One region of the Rahnella sp. BIGb0236 genome, then DNA from elsewhere that is predicted to be linked to it. Evidence: predicted binding sites of a transcription regulator. Region 1 holds the regulator's gene; the other holds the start of a gene.

Region 1 (3,156 bases):
AGTGGAAAACGATCTGGTGACCCTGACCGGCAATGCTTACCTTGAACAGCTGGACAGCAATGTCAAAGGCGACCGCATCACCTATCTGGTGCAAAAACAGCAAATGGAAGCTTTTAGTGATAAAGGTAACCGTGTGACGACCGTACTGGTTCCTTCGCAGCTGCAACAGAAAACGCCTGCAGCAGGCGGCCAGCCGACCAAAAAGAGTAACTGATATTTTATGGCAAAATTAATCGCAGAGAATCTGGCCAAGGCATACAAAGGCCGCAAGGTCGTTGAAGATGTCAGCCTGATGGTCAACTCAGGTGAAATCGTCGGATTATTAGGGCCAAACGGTGCCGGTAAAACCACCACCTTTTACATGGTGGTGGGTATCGTTCAGCGCGATGCGGGGCGTATTGTCGTCGATGAAGAAGACATCAGCCTGCTTCCGCTGCATACCCGCGCCCGTCGCGGTATCGGCTACCTTCCGCAGGAAGCGTCCATTTTCCGTCGTCTCAGCGTGTTTGATAACCTGATGGCGGTGTTGCAGATCCGTGATGATCTGAACAAAGAACAGCGTAACGATCGCGCCAATGAACTGATGGAAGAGTTCCATATTTCTCATTTGCGCGATAACCTCGGTCAGTCACTGTCCGGGGGTGAACGCCGTCGTGTAGAAATTGCCCGTGCGCTGGCAGCGAACCCGAAATTCATCCTGCTGGATGAACCGTTCGCCGGGGTTGACCCGATTTCAGTTATCGACATCAAAAAAATCATTGAGCATTTACGTGACAGCGGCCTCGGCGTACTGATCACTGACCATAACGTGCGTGAAACACTCGATGTGTGTGAACGCGCGTATATCGTCAGTCAGGGGAAATTGATCGCCCACGGCACGCCAGCCGACATTCTTGCTGATGAACAAGTTAAACGTGTTTATCTTGGTGAAGAATTCCGTCTGTGATCTGTGCCGCCGGAACCGTGCCTGTTTCAACTTAAACTGAAACAGGCCGTCTCTGACAGAAGTGTTGCCGTTCTCACTCATCAACGGAATTAAGCCAAGATATGAAGCAAGGTTTGCAACTCAGACTCAGCCAACAACTGGCAATGACTCCTCAGTTACAACAGGCCATCCGCCTGTTGCAATTGTCCACGCTCGAGCTCCAGCAGGAGATCCAACTCGCGCTGGAGAGCAACCCTCTGCTGGAACAAACCGACCTTCATGATGAAATCGATGCGGTGGAAACCACCGACAACGAAGGATTAGATACCCGCGAAGCCCTCGAGCAAAAAGACATGCCCGAAGAGCTGCCGCTGGATGCGACCTGGGATGAGATTTACACCGCAGGCACGCCGTCCGGTACCGGCAATGATTACAGCGATGACGAATTGCCGATTTACCAGGGCGAAACCACCCAGACCCTGCAGGATTACCTGATGTGGCAGGTGGAACTGACGCCGTTTTCCGATACCGATGCCGCGATTGCCACCTCCATCGTCGATGCGGTGGATGACACCGGTTACCTCACCGTTTCCCTTGAAGATATTCTTGAAAGCGTGGGTGACGAAAACATCACCATGGACGAAGTTGAAGCCGTGCTTAAGCGCGTTCAACGCTTTGACCCGGTGGGCGTGGCGGCGCGTGATCTGCGCGACTGTCTGCTGATCCAGCTTTCTCAATATGTTACTGACACCCCGTTTATCACCGAAGCCCGTCTGATCATCAGCGAACATCTCGATTTGCTGGCGAACCATGATTTCCGTGCACTTATGCGATCAACCCGGTTAAAAGAAGATACACTGAAAGGAGCGATGCTCCTGATCCAGTCTCTTGATCCGCGTCCGGGCCAGTCGATCAATACCGGTGAATCCGAATACGTGATCCCGGATGTGCTGGTGCGTAAAGTGTCAGGTGTCTGGACGGTCGAACTGAATTCCGACAGCATTCCGCGACTGAAGATAAATCAGCAGTACGCCGCGATGGGCAATTCCGCACGCAGCGACAGCGACGGCCAGTTTATCCGCAGCAATCTGCAGGAAGCCAAGTGGTTAATCAAAAGTCTGGAAAGCCGTAACGACACGCTGTTAAAAGTGACGCGCTGCATCGTTGAGCAGCAGCAGGCGTTCTTTGAACTGGGTGAAGAATTTATGAAACCTATGGTGCTGGCCGATATCGCCAGTGCCGTAGAAATGCACGAATCGACAATTTCACGTGTGACGACGCAGAAGTTCCTGCACAGCCCGCGTGGCATTTTCGAACTGAAGTATTTCTTCTCCAGCCATGTCAGTACAGACAGCGGCGGCGAGGCATCGTCAACCGCCATCCGGGCGCTGGTGAAGAAATTAATCGCAGCGGAGAATCCTGTAAAACCGCTCAGTGACAGTAAGTTAGCGACCCTGCTTTCCGATCAGGGGATCATGGTCGCACGACGGACCGTCGCCAAATACCGAGAGTCTTTGTCCATCCCGCCCTCAAACCAACGTAAACAGTTAGTTTGACCTCAACAGAGAAGGAAGACATTATGCAGCTCAACATTACCGGACATCACATTGAGATCACGGATCCCCTGAGAGAATTCATCACGTCGAAGCTGGCCAAGCTCGAGCAGTATTTCGACAGGATTAATCAGGTGTATGTGGTGTTGAGCGTGGAAAAGGTGCAAAAAGTTGCGGAAGCGACTTTGCATGTGAATGGAGGCGAATTACATGCCACCTCGGAACATCAGGATATGTACGCAGCGATTGACGGACTGGTTGATAAACTGGCCCGCCAGCTGAATAAACATAAAGACAAACTGAAACAGCACTGACATTCATGTAGCCAACCCTGTGCTACAAACCTTCGGGCATCGGCTTGTGACCTTCGGGAAACGAGCCGATATAGCTTTAAGGGTGAAACAGCGCAAAAGTGAAAGATGACATGATTAACGATACTGCAATGCAATTAACGTCGGTGCTCAATGCCGAATGCACCAAAAGTGGCGTTCATTGCGCCAGCAAGAAACGCGCACTGGAAATCATCAGCGAACTGGCCGCTAAGCAATTAAATTTATCGCCACAGGTGATTTTCGACGCCATTTTGACCCGTGAACGTATGGGCAGCACCGGGATCGGTGCCGGGATCGCCATCCCGCACGGAAAGCTGGAAGAAGATACTTTACGTGCCGTCGGGGT
Region 2 (3,156 bases), on a different contig from region 1:
GCGGCGGTGAACAAGCCAAGGCAAATCACGGATGAGGTGAAGAACTGCACGTCAGGCGCCAGTTCGGATTTAAACCACATGCCGATATTTTCAGGCAGCAGTTCAGGCACCACCAGATACCAGATAAAGAATTGCACAATCAATGGCACGTTACGGAACAGTTCGACGTAACAGGTACCAATGCCTGAGAGAATACGGTTGGGGACGGTACGTAAAATACCGAACAGAGAGCCGACGAAGAAGGCGATAATCCATGCACAAATCGACAATGCGACAGTGACCTGAAATCCATTCCAAATCCAGCCCAGATAGGTGGTATTACCGAAGGGGGCTTGTTGCAAAAAGATGCCCCAGTTCCAATCTATTGACATAAAAACTCCGTAAAACGGGTAATAAATTACCCTCTGAGTGATGACGTAATCCGCGTGAATAAAAAGAGGAAAACGCGGGGTGGGGAACGACCACCCCGCATCCGGTCTGCATCATCACAGGCTGGTGGGCCAGCCTTATACTTTAACTACACTTCTCTTGGTTATACCCGTCTGTCTGGTATTTCTTACAGCGCTTTATCGTTAGGCGCTTTGAACAGGGCTTTCATGTCATCAGACAATTCAAAGTTCATGTTCAGGTTTTTCGGAGGGATCGGTTTTTTGAACCAGGTTTCAAACCATTTAGAGGCTTCGCCCGAGGACTGAGCTTTCACAATGGTGTCATCCACCAGTTTTTTGAATTCCGCATCGTCTTTACGCATCATGCAGCCGTATGCTTCTTTGGATTGCGGTGTGCCGACGATTTCCCAGTTGTCTGGTTTCTTGGCTTTCGCACGTTCACCCGCCAGCAGAGCGTCATCCATCATGAAGGCAACGGCGCGGCCAGTTTCCAGTGTACGGAAAGAGTCACCGTGGTCTTTCGCGCTGATGATGCGCATTTCCAGTTTTTTCTCTTCGTTGAGCTTGTTGAGCAACACTTCAGAGGTTGTCCCGGAGGTCACCACCACGGTCTTGCCTTTCAGGTCAGCAAAATCTTTGATGTCTGAGCCTTTTTTCACCAGCAGACGCGTACCGATCACGAAGATGGTGTCTGAGAAGGCCGCCTGTTGCTGGCGTTCCAGGTTGTTGGTGGTTGAACCACATTCAAAATCGTAGGTGCCGTTTTGCAGCAGCGGGATACGGTTTTGTGAGGTGATTGGCATCATTTTGACCTGCAGGTTTGGCAGGTCCAGTTTCTTCTTCACTGCATCAACGATGGCGTCAGAATAGTCCTGTGAGTAACCGACGACTTTCTGTTCATTGTTGTAGTAGGAGAATGGCACTGAGGATTCGCGGTGACCCACAACGATAACGCCATTGTCTTTAATTTTTTTCAGGGTGCCGGTCAGTTCTTCTGCGTGAGCAAAGCTGCTTACGGTAACGCTTGCCAACAGTACTGATAACGCCAATTTGCGCAATTGCATGTCCAACTCCTTGCTGTCATTAGGGATCCAAACTCAGGGATCAGAAAGTACTAATGCCTCGTCATATGAAGCTAGAAAATAGCTGAATGTGAATATTATGAAACCATATTGTTTCTTTTTTGAGACGAGACGCGCACCAAATCAAAGCAATCAAATGGCTATGCACTGATAAAGTGCATGAGGAGCAGCCTTTTTGTATCAAAATGATGCATGACGTCAAAAAAAATCACTAAACAGATATCTTTCAATCAGATGTAGCAAGAGTCGTGCCAGATGGCCTGATTTAACTTCATAAGCGGTTAAATCGGCAGGGCTTAATGCGGCAGTTGTGACAATCAACAGCAGGTAAAAGGGAGGGGCAGAGGAGGGCGATAAACGGTGCGACAAAAAAGAACAGGCACCCCAAAAGGTGCCTGTGTTAACGAAGAAAGGGCATGACTCAGGATTTGCGACGAGCCAGCCACAGCGCAACCGCCGCCATGACAAGCGTAGCAAACCACACCGGCCACCAGCCAGCGCGGGCGTAAGGTGTCATACCAGTCGTTGGCGTGACCTTCACGTTCAGCACCTGACGGGTAAACTGCGGGATTTCATGGGTCACATCACCCTGAGCATTCACCACAGCGGTAATGCCGTTATTGGTGCTGCGCAGTAACGGGCGGCCCAGTTCCAGTGAACGCATACGCGCCATCTGGAAGTGCTGCCACGGACCAATCGAATGTCCGAACCAGGCGTCGTTGGAAATCGTCAGCAGGAAATTGGTGTCCGGACGCAGATTGTCACGCACCTGTTCGCCAAACACCACTTCATAACAAATCGCCGTGGTCAGATTGAGTTCGCTGACAAACAGCGGTTTCTGCACGTACTCACCGCTGGTCAGCCCGGACATCGGTAAATCGAAGAACGGTGCCAGCGGGCGAAGAAGGGCTTCCAGCGGCACGAACTCACCGAAAGGCACCAGATGGTGTTTGTTGAAGCGGTTTTCATCGGGATAGCGATACGGCTTTTCCCCGCCGAGCACGATGGCGCTGTTATAGACCTTCATACCTTCTTCATTACGGCGGGCATCGATAATGCCGGTGATGAGCTGGGTGCCGTGTGCGCGATAGATATTATCTACCATGCTCAGGAAACCCTGCTGATCGGACTCAATGTCGGAAATCGCTGATTCCGGCCAGATGATCATGCTGGATTTGCCGACGTACGGACGGCTGAGATCCAGATAGGTCTGTAAGGCACTTTCCAGCGCTTTCGGATCCCATTTCATGGATTGCGGAATATTGCCCTGAACCAGCGCCACATCGACGGTTTTGTCTGGCTGTTCCTGATACCAGTGGATGTAACGCAGCGGCCATGGCAACAGCAGCATGACGACGGCAATGATCCCCGGCGTCCAACGGCGCTGACGGACGGCATACACAATCAGACCGCTCAGCGAGGTCAGTAACAGGGTAATGCCGTCAACGCCGGTGATCGGCGCAAGACCTTTCAGCGGGCCGTCGATCTGGCTGTAGCCAAATTGCAACCACGGGAAACCGGTCAGTACCCAGCCGCGCAGGAATTCGGTTATTTGCCACAATGCCGGTGCACCAAGTGCCAGTTTCCACCAGGTGGTTTTTGGCCACAGTTTGCTGAACAAGCCCGCAAACAGCATCGTGTACAGCGATAAATAGGCCGCCAGCAAAACGACCAGGAAAAGGTTA

What was found. Region 1 encodes sigma-54, which starts transcription at its own class of promoters, with help from an activator protein. Its sites were predicted from a motif close to GTTGGCACANNTTTCGCTNT; they were not measured.
Region 2: EDF78_RS05335 (amino acid ABC transporter substrate-binding protein) is a predicted target of sigma-54. The motif match lies at 1,708-1,727, and genes of this name have one in related genera.

The regions. Positions count from the first base shown of each region.
Region 1 covers NZ_SOAO01000010.1:35,540-38,695, forward strand. The annotation lists gene lptA (lipopolysaccharide ABC transporter substrate-binding protein LptA) at 1-214, shown strand, start outside; gene lptB (LPS export ABC transporter ATP-binding protein) at 221-946, shown strand; gene rpoN (RNA polymerase factor sigma-54) at 1,048-2,481, shown strand; gene hpf (ribosome hibernation promoting factor) at 2,505-2,792, shown strand; gene ptsN (PTS IIA-like nitrogen regulatory protein PtsN) at 2,891-3,156, shown strand, end outside.
Region 2 covers NZ_SOAO01000002.1:391,234-394,389, reverse strand. The annotation lists gene EDF78_RS05340 (amino acid ABC transporter permease) at 1-371, opposite strand, end outside; gene EDF78_RS05335 (amino acid ABC transporter substrate-binding protein) at 557-1,453, opposite strand; gene lnt (apolipoprotein N-acyltransferase) at 1,893-3,156, opposite strand, start outside.